DNA from 3 places in the Streptomyces sp. NBC_00203 genome. Region 2 is predicted to be linked to each of the others. Evidence: predicted binding sites of a transcription regulator. Region 2 holds the regulator's gene; each other region holds the start of a gene.
What was found. The regulator HrcA, encoded in region 2, represses chaperone genes, less so after heat shock. The targets are predictions, from matches to a motif close to TTNGCACTCNGNNNNNCNGAGTGCNAA.
Positions count from the first base shown of each region.

Region 1: the regulator HrcA is predicted to act here: its motif matches at 1,754-1,780, upstream of groES (co-chaperone GroES).
Region 3: the regulator HrcA is predicted to act here: its motif matches at 1,168-1,194, upstream of groL (chaperonin GroEL).

Region 1 is NZ_CP108126.1:6,488,116-6,491,390, reverse strand. It holds gene groL (chaperonin GroEL) at 1-1,181, opposite strand, end outside; gene groES (co-chaperone GroES) at 1,301-1,609, opposite strand; gene OG975_RS29165 (polysaccharide deacetylase family protein) at 1,970-2,728, opposite strand; gene OG975_RS29160 (polysaccharide deacetylase family protein) at 2,725-3,275, opposite strand, start outside.
Region 2 is NZ_CP108126.1:3,543,795-3,547,069, reverse strand. It holds gene OG975_RS16065 (DUF3097 domain-containing protein) at 1-272, opposite strand, end outside; gene OG975_RS16060 (MBL fold metallo-hydrolase) at 318-1,067, opposite strand; gene hrcA (heat-inducible transcriptional repressor HrcA) at 1,265-2,281, shown strand; gene dnaJ (molecular chaperone DnaJ) at 2,282-3,275, shown strand, end outside.
Region 3 is NZ_CP108126.1:4,871,954-4,875,228, reverse strand. It holds gene OG975_RS21810 (MoaD/ThiS family protein) at 105-380, shown strand; gene OG975_RS21805 (cold-shock protein) at 811-1,014, shown strand; gene groL (chaperonin GroEL) at 1,320-2,942, shown strand; gene OG975_RS21795 (NADH:flavin oxidoreductase) at 3,198-3,275, shown strand, end outside.

The DNA.
Region 1 (3,275 bases), 2.9 Mb from region 2:
TGCTTCTTCTCCTTGAGCTCCACCTCGGTGGCGGCGCCGACCTTGATCACGCACACGCCGCCGGCCAGCTTCGCGAGGCGCTCCTGGAGCTTCTCGCGGTCCCAGTCGGAGTCGGTGTTCTCGATCTCGGCCTTGATCTGGTTGACGCGGCCGAGGACGGCCTCGTGGTCGCCGCCACCGTCGACGACCGTGGTGTCGTCCTTGGTGACGGTCACGCGGCGGGCGGTGCCCAGCACGTCCAGGCCGACCTGGTCGAGCTTGAGGCCGACCTCCTCGGCGATGACCTGACCGCCGGTGAGGGTGGCGAGGTCGCCCAGCATCGCCTTGCGGCGGTCACCGAAGCCGGGGGCCTTCACGGCGACGGCGTTGAACGTGCCGCGGATCTTGTTCACGACCAGGGTCGACAGGGCCTCGCCCTCGACGTCCTCGGCGATGATCAGCAGCGGCTTGGAGGCGTTGGACTGGATGACCTTCTCCAGCAGCGGCAGCAGGTCCTGGATGGAGCTGATCTTGCCCTGGTGGATGAGGATGTACGGGTCGTCGAGGACGGCTTCCATACGCTCCTGGTCGGAGACCATGTACGGCGACAGGTAGCCCTTGTCGAAGGCCATGCCCTCGGTGAAGTCCAGCTCCAGACCGAAGGTGTTGGACTCCTCGACGGTGATGACACCGTCCTTGCCGACCTTGTCCATCGCCTCGGCGATGAGCTCGCCGACCTGCGGGTCCTGGGCGGACAGACCGGCGACGGCGGCGATGTCGGCCTTGTCGTCGATCGGGCGGGCGGTCGCGAGGAGCTCGTCCGACACGGCCTTGACGGCGGCGTCGATGCCCTTCTTCAGGGCGGCCGGGGAGGCACCCGCGGCGACGTTGCGCAGGCCCTCGCGGACGAGCGCCTGGGCCAGCACGGTGGCGGTGGTCGTACCGTCACCCGCGATGTCGTTGGTCTTGGTCGCCACCTCCTTCACCAGCTGGGCGCCGAGGTTCTCGTACGGGTCGTCGAGCTCGACCTCGCGGGCGATGGTGACGCCGTCGTTGGTGATGGTGGGAGCGCCGAACTTCTTGTCGATGACGACGTTGCGGCCCTTGGGGCCGATCGTCACCTTGACCGTGTCGGCAAGCTTGTTGACGCCGCGCTCGAGGGCGCGACGGGCGTCCTCGTCGAACTTCAGGATCTTCGCCATGGGAGCGATTCAGCCCTCTCGAAACTCTGGAAAACTGGGGAGAACGAACTGCGCCCCCAGCACCCGGCTTCTTAGGTCGCGGGGGCCAGGGGCGCAGTTCATTGCAAAACTGAGGTGAATTACTTCTCGATGATCGCGAGCACGTCGCGAGCCGAGAGGACGAGGTACTCCTCGCCGTTGTACTTCACCTCGGTGCCGCCGTACTTGCTGTACAGCACGACGTCGCCGACGGTGACGTCGAGCGGAAGACGGTTACCGTCCTCGAAACGGCCCGGGCCCACGGCAAGGACGACGCCCTCCTGGGGCTTCTCCTTCGCGGTGTCCGGGATGACCAGGCCAGAGGCCGTGGTCTGCTCGGCGTCGAGCGGCTGGACCACAATGCGGTCCTCGAGCGGCTTGATGGCAACCTTGGAGCTGGCGGTCGTCACGATCCGACCTCCCCCTTCGGAGATCTCACGGGGTTAACTGTCTGAGGTGGCGACCAGGTCGATCCGTCGTCGCGGGTGCCGGACCTGCCCGTCGCTATTGGCACTCTCCAGTGGGGAGTGCCAGACCTGAGACTATGACTGCGATTAGCACTCGGTCAAGCGGAGTGCCAAAGGCCTCCGGCGTGGCGTGGGGTTCTGGGAGCCGTGCGTGGGTGTGGGCGTGCCCTGGGGGCTGCGCCCCCAGACCCCCCTTATCGGCCTGAACGGCCTTGTCCTCAAACGCCGGACGGGCTGAATAGTGCTGGCCCGCGCTGAAGTGACACCGGCCGCGCTGAAGTATCGGCAGCCGTCCTCACATAGCTACAGATAGCTCTCCAGGCGTGCCGGGGTGAAGCCCTCCGCCTGGATGCGCTTGAGGAGCCTGAGTGTCGCGTCCGTGAGGTTGGGTTCTCTGAAGCCGGAGAGGATGTCGCCGGGCCGCAGCGGGTGGGCGTCGGCCGGGCGGCCGAGGACGACCGCCGCGACCCCGCAGTCGGCGGCGGCACGAAGGGTGGTGGTGTCGTAGGTGCCGTACGGGGGACGCAGCAGCCGGGGCCGGATGCCGAAGCGCTGTTTGAGCTTGTCCTGCTGGCCGCAGATCTCGGCGCGCTGGCCGGCGTAGGGCAGGCCGCGCAGGGAGGCGTGGTCGAGGGTGTGGTTCTGCACGCTGGCGCCGACCTCGCCCAGCTGCGCGAAGTGCCCGTACCCCGGCCCGACGACACTGTTCGTGAGGAACATGCTGACCGGCAGCCGCAGTTCACGGACCATGTCGACGAACCGGGGATCGCGTTCGGCACCGTCGTCGTAGGTGAGGAAGACGACCTTGTCGCGGGTCCGGACGTGGTCCACGACGGGCGGCAGCCCCGGGCCCGCGGTGCGCGCGGTGGTCCTGGCGGGTGGTTTCGGCGGCCGGGCGAGCGGGGCGGCGAGCCCCCAGCGGCGGTACGCCGACGGGTGCGGCCGTACCTTCTGCGCCGCCTTCTTGCCCAGCCGTTCGATCGGGTCGACGGACTGGGCGCAGCCGGTGAGCAGCGCGGCCGCGAGCAGCCCGGCGGCCAGGGCGCGCACCCGGTGCCTCACAGGTAGTCCTCCAGGCGGGCCACCGCGTACCCCTTGGCCGTCACTTTCTTCATGAAGCGGCGGACCATGTCGGGCATGGTGCCCTTCCAGTCGTTCCGGCCCCTGAAATGGCTGAGGACGATGTCGCCGGGGTGCAGGTCGCGGTCCCACTCGCGGTACTCCCAGTGGTCGACGAAGACTTCCTCGTCCCAGATTGGCGCGTACTTGATGCCGCAGGCCTTCGCGGCGCGCAGGGTGTCCCCGTTGTAGTTGCCGTACGGGGGCCGGAAGACCGTCGGGCGCCTGCCGAACTGCTTCCTCATCACGCGCTGCATGCCGCAGATCTCGTCCTTCTGCTCCGCGTAGGAGAGTCCGGGCAGGTAGGGGTGGGTCAGCGTGTGGTTGTTGAGGGTGATGCCCCGGTCGCGCATCTTGCGGAAGTACCGGTAGTTGTCCTTGACCAGGTAGTTGCTGAGGAACGCGGTGTACGGGATCTTCAGCTCGCTCATCATCCGCAGGAACCGCGGGTCCTTCTCCGCGCCGTCGTCGATGGTGAGGAATACGACCC
Region 2 (3,275 bases):
GCCGTGCGGGCGGGACGCGACGCGGGCGCGGCCGACGGGCGGACCAGCGTCACCACCCTGCCCTCCAGGAGGAAGCCCCTCGGCTCCAGCGGGAACACGCGGTGCTTGCCGAAGCGGTCCTCCAGGGTCACCGTGCCCGCCTCGCAGCGGATCACCGCGCCGCAGAAGCCGGTGCCGGGCTCCTCGACCACCAGACCGGGGTCCGCGGGGACCTCGGGCACGGGCTTGGGCTTCTTCCACGGCGGGGTCAGGTCCGGAGAGTACTGGCGCATTCGGATGACGATAGGAGAAGCCCCGCCGTCGTGTCGTACGGGCTCCTACGACACGCCGAAGCGGGCCGCCAGCGCGTTCCGCTGGGCCCGGACAAACGCCGCATTCACCGCCGCCCCGTGTCCCGGTACGTACACCGCGTCCTCCCCGCCCAGGTCGAGCAGCCGGTCCAGGGCCGCCGGCCAGTGGGAGGGGACGGCGTCCGGGCCCGCCTGGGGTTCGCCCGACTCCTCCACCAGATCGCCGCAGAAGACGATCTCCGGTGATGAACTAAGTGTGCCTGGTGTGCCTTGGATCAGTACCGCCAAGTCGTGGCCCGTGTGGCCGGGGCCCACGTTCGCCAGCAGGACCTGTACGCCGCCGCCCAGGTCGAGGGTCCACTCGCCGGACACCGAGTGGCGGGGGTGGACCAGGAGGTCCGCGGCCTCGGCCGCCTCGCGCGGGTCGAGGCCGTTGCGTACGGCGTCCGTGCGCAGCTCCTCGCGGTCGTGGGCGAAGACCGAGTCGAGGCCGACCGGCCCGAACACCTCCACGCCCGCGAACGCCGCCGCGCCGAAGACATGGTCGAAGTGGGGGTGGGTGAGTGCGAGGTGCGTCACTCGGCGGTCCGGGCCGAGGAGCCGCTGTGCCTCCGTGCGCAGCCGTGCCCCCTCCCCGAGGCTCGACCCCGCGTCGATCATCAGCGCCGCGCCCTCGCCCACCACGAGCCCGACCGTGCAGTCCCAGACCGGCAGCCGCCGCCGTCCCACCCGGGGCGCCACCCTTTCCCACCCCAACTCTTCCCAAGTCACGCTCATAAGGAGACGCTAGCCGTGAGAGCGTGCAGCACACGACATCGCAGGCCCGCCCTTGCCGGGGCCGTACCTCACCGCCGTACACTGGGCCGGGGAACGCTGGCACTCGCGTGCGATGAGTGCCAGGACGAAGGCCATGAAGGTCATGTAGGCCCATGAAGGTCATGAAGACCACGACGCTGACTCTGGAGGTGTGCGCGATGCTCAGTGAACGCAGGCTCGAAGTGCTGCGCGCCATCGTCCAGGACTACGTGGGCACCGAGGAGCCGGTCGGTTCCAAGGCGCTCACTGAGCGGCACCGCCTCGGTGTCTCGCCGGCGACCGTGCGCAATGACATGGCCGCGCTGGAGGACGAGGGCTACATCGCCCAGCCGCACACCAGTGCCGGACGCATCCCCACCGACAAGGGGTACCGGCTCTTCGTCGACAAGCTCGCAGGCGTCAAGCCGATGACCGCGCCCGAGCGGCGGGCCATTCAGAATTTCCTTGACGGGGCTGTCGACCTCGACGACGTCGTGGGGCGGACCGTACGGCTGCTCGCGCAGCTCACGCGGCAGGTCGCCGTTGTGCAGTACCCCTCGCTGACGCGCTCGACGGTGCGGCACGTGGAGCTGCTGTCCCTCGCCCCCGCGCGCGTGATGCTGGTGCTGATCACGGACACCGGCCGGGTCGAGCAGCGCATGATCGACTGTCCGGCGCCGTTCGGTGAGACCTCGCTGGCGGATCTGCGCGCGCGGCTCAACAGCCGGGTCGCGGGCCGCCGTTTCGCGGACGTCCCGCAGCTCGTGCAGGACCTCCCGGACGCGTTCGAGGCGGAGGACCGGGGTACGGTCGCGACGGTGCTCTCCACCCTCCTGGAGACGCTGGTCGAAGAGACCGAGGAGCGGCTGATGATCGGCGGCACCGCCAATCTGACCCGCTTCGGACATGACTTCCCTCTCACTATCCGGCCGGTGCTCGAAGCACTGGAGGAGCAGGTCGTGCTCCTCAAGTTGCTTGGTGAGGCCGGGGATTCGAGCATGACCGTGCGAATCGGGCATGAGAACGCGTATGAGGGACTCAACTCCACGTCCGTGGTCTCGGTCGGCTACGGTTCGGGCGACGAGGCAGTAGCGAAACTTGGCGTGGTCGGACCGACCCGCATGGATTACCCGGGAACGATGGGAGCGGTACGAGCGGTGGCACGGTACGTCGGACAGATCCTGGCGGAGTCGTAAGTGGCCACGGACTACTACGCCGTACTCGGCGTGAGCCGCGACGCGTCCCAGGACCAGATCAAGAAGGCGTTCCGGAGGCTCGCACGCGAGCTGCACCCGGACGTCAATCCCGATCCGAAGACGCAGGAGCGGTTCAAGGAGATCAACGCCGCGTACGAGGTGTTGTCGGACCCGCAGAAGAAGCAGGTCTACGACCTCGGCGGCGACCCGCTGTCCGCCTCCGGCGGCGGTGGCGCGGGCGGCTTCGGCGCGGGCGGCTTCGGGAACTTCTCGGACATCATGGACGCCTTCTTCGGTACGGCGTCGCAGCGCGGCCCCCGGTCGCGTACGCGGCGTGGCCAGGACGCCATGATCCGGCTCGAGATCGAGCTGGACGAGGCTGCCTTCGGCACGACGAAGGACATCCAGGTCGACACGGCCGTCGTCTGCGCCACCTGTAACGGTGAGGGCGCGGCGCCGGGTACCTCGGCCCAGACCTGTGACATGTGTCGCGGGCGGGGTGAGGTGTCCCAGGTCACGCGGTCGTTCCTGGGCCAGGTCATGACGTCCCGGCCGTGTCCGCAGTGCCAGGGCTTCGGGACCGTGGTTCCGACGCCGTGTCCCGAGTGTGCGGGGGACGGGCGGGTGCGGTCCCGTCGGACGCTGACCGTCAAGATCCCCGCCGGTGTCGACAACGGCACGCGGATCCAGCTCGCGGGCGAGGGCGAGGTCGGGCCCGGTGGCGGGCCTGCCGGTGACCTCTATGTCGAGATCCACGAACTCCCGCACTCGACCTTCCAACGGCGCGGTGACGATCTGCACTGCACGGTCACCATTCCGATGACCGCGGCGTCGCTCGGTACGAAGGTGCCGCTGGAGACGCTCGACGGGCTGGAGGAGGTCGACATCCGTCCGGGCACGCAGTCCGGGCAGTCGATTCCGTTGCACGGGCGGGGTGTCACGCATCTGCGGGGCGGTGGGCGCGGTGACCTCATCGTCCACGTCGAGGTGATGA
Region 3 (3,275 bases), 1.3 Mb from region 2:
CGTCTGCGGGCCGGTAGGGGCTGGTCGCGCCCCGCGGCGGAGCCGCATATCGATGCAGTCCCGCGCCCCTTTGGGGCGCTCCACCTGACCGGAGGTCACAAGGCATGAGCGTCAACGTTCGCATCCCCACCATCCTGCGCACCTACACCGGCGGCAAGGCCGAGGTGAGTGCCGAGGGTGGGACTCTCGCCGAGGTCATCGCCGACCTGGAGAAGAACCACACGGGTATCGCCGCGCGCGTGCTGGACGACCAGGGCAAGCTGCGCCGCTTCGTCAACGTGTACGTCAACGACGACGACGTGCGGTTCGAGCAGGGGCTGGAGACGGCTACGCCGGACGGTGCGGGCGTCTCGATCATCCCGGCCGTCGCCGGAGGCTGATCGCTACCCTCGGTAACGCCGAATACGCAGTGTTCATCGAATTGCCCTCTCCGTGAGAGAAACGGAGGGGGCAATTCTGCATGGTTGAGCGGGGTACAGTTGGGGAACCCGCTTCGCTATTCATGCCGGACGCATATGAGTACCTGTGCGAGACCCGACAAGAAGTAGCCAAAGTGCCCCATCTTTTTGAGCCTTTTATGGCATATACGGGGCCCGACTTGCCCTGAATCTTCGCGAGTCCTCCGCATTTTCCCGATCGGCGATGCCCAGAATTCTCGTCCGATTGACCTGTTGCAGACGGCAGTTGGACAGATACATTCAGCCGCGGTCGACGCGTTCCGGCGCACACCCCCAATCGTTGGGGGGTGAGGTCTGACCCGGATCCGCGAAGTGTGGATCTGTGCAAGGGCCAGTAATAGGGGAGTTAGGCATGGCTCAGGGCACCGTCAAGTGGTTCAACGCGGAGAAGGGGTACGGCTTCATCGCGGTCGACGGTGGTGCGGACGTCTTCGTGCACTACAGCGCGATTCAGATGGACGGCTACCGCACCCTTGAAGAGGGTCAGCGAGTGGAGTTCGAGATCTCGCAGGGCCAGAAGGGTCCGCAGGCGGACATGGTCAAGCTCGCCGTCTGATCCGGCGCGATCGGCCACCGACGCACTCACGCCGAGGGGCCCGCATCCCACCTGGGATGCGGGCCCCTCGTGCGTGTCCGGTCATGTCCTGCGGCCCCTTCTCGTTCGTGAGAGGCGCTTGCACTCGCAGGGGTCGAGTGCTAATCATTGGCGTTAGCACTCTCCCAGTGAGAGTGACAGAACTTGGATCGGGCCAGTGAGGTCCGCAGGCCGGTGGGGCAAGGAACCACAAGGGCTGCAGGCCGTCCGTCGCGGGCGCGGGCGCGATCCGGAGCAATCCACCCCGTCCGGGAGGACCACTTCACATGGCCAAGATCATCGCGTTCGACGAGGAGGCACGGCGCGGTCTCGAGCGCGGGATGAACCAGCTCGCCGACGCCGTCAAGGTCACCCTTGGCCCCAAGGGCCGGAACGTCGTCCTCGAGAAGAAGTGGGGCGCCCCCACGATCACCAACGATGGTGTTTCCATCGCCAAGGAGATCGAGCTCGAGGACCCGTACGAGAAGATCGGCGCCGAGCTGGTCAAGGAAGTCGCCAAGAAGACGGACGACGTCGCTGGTGACGGTACGACCACGGCGACCGTTCTCGCCCAGGCGCTCGTCCGCGAGGGCCTGCGCAACGTAGCCGCCGGCGCCAACCCGATGGCTCTCAAGCGCGGTATCGAGAAGGCCGTCGAGGCCGTCTCCGGTGCCCTCCTTGAGCAGGCCAAGGATGTCGAGACCAAGGAGCAGATCGCTTCCACGGCCTCCATCTCCGCCGCCGACACCCAGATCGGCGAGCTCATCGCCGAGGCGATGGACAAGGTCGGCAAGGAAGGCGTCATCACCGTCGAGGAGTCCCAGACCTTCGGTCTGGAGCTGGAGCTCACCGAGGGTATGCGCTTCGACAAGGGCTACATCTCGGCGTACTTCGCCACCGACATGGAGCGTATGGAGGCCGTCCTCGACGACCCGTACATCCTGATCGCCAACTCGAAGGTCAGCAACGTCAAGGACCTGCTGCCGCTTCTCGAGAAGGTCATGCAGTCCGGCAAGCCGCTGCTGATCATCGCCGAGGACGTCGAGGGCGAGGCCCTGTCGACCCTGGTCGTCAACAAGATCCGTGGCACCTTCAAGTCCGTCGCCGTCAAGGCCCCGGGCTTCGGTGACCGCCGCAAGGCCATGCTCGGCGACATCGCCATCCTCACGGGCGGCGAGGTCATCTCCGAGGAGGTCGGCCTCAAGCTGGAGAACGCGGGCATCGACCTGCTCGGCCGCGCCCGCAAGGTCGTCATCACCAAGGACGAGACGACGATCGTCGACGGCTCGGGCTCGGCGGACCAGGTTGCCGGTCGCGTCAACCAGATCCGTGCCGAGATCGAGAACTCGGACTCGGACTACGACCGCGAGAAGCTCCAGGAGCGCCTGGCGAAGCTGGCCGGCGGCGTGGCCGTCATCAAGGCCGGTGCCGCCACCGAGGTCGAGCTCAAGGAGCGCAAGCACCGCATCGAGGACGCCGTTCGCAACGCGAAGGCGGCCGTCGAGGAGGGCATCGTCGCCGGTGGTGGCGTGGCCCTCATCCAGGCCTCCGCGGTGTTCGAGAAGCTGGAGCTCGAGGGTGACGAGGCGACCGGCGCCAACGCCGTGCGTCTCGCCCTGGAGGCCCCGCTCAAGCAGATCGCCGTCAACGGTGGTCTCGAGGGTGGCGTCGTCGTCGAGAAGGTCCGCAACCTGCCCATCGGTCACGGCCTGAACGCCGCCACCGGTGAGTACGTGGACATGATCGCCGAGGGCATCATCGACCCGGCGAAGGTGACGCGCTCTGCCCTGCAGAACGCCGCCTCCATCGCCGCGCTGTTCCTCACCACCGAGGCCGTCATCGCCGACAAGCCCGAGAAGGCCGGCGCGGCCGCCCCGGGCGGCATGCCGGGCGGTGACATGGACTTCTGATCGACTCGGCCTCAACGGCCCTGGTTGATCTCTGTCCTTACGTTCCGAGGGCGGTACCCCCACTCCCAGGGGGTGCCGCCCTCGGGCGTGTCCGGGGTCACAGAGGAGAGCGGTGGGGCGGCGGAATGCCCTGGTGGACGAGACGGTTGACGTTCACGGATGGTCGATGCACATGCACATACCGTCCGGAATCCCCGACACATCCGAATCCCCGTCTGCTCGATGTCTGATGGACCTCTCCGAGGAGCCCCGTACGTGACTGCCACCGCCCCCGCCTCGCGCGCCGCCGAGATCCTTTCCCGCCCCGTCACCCTGAACGGCCTGACCGTCCCC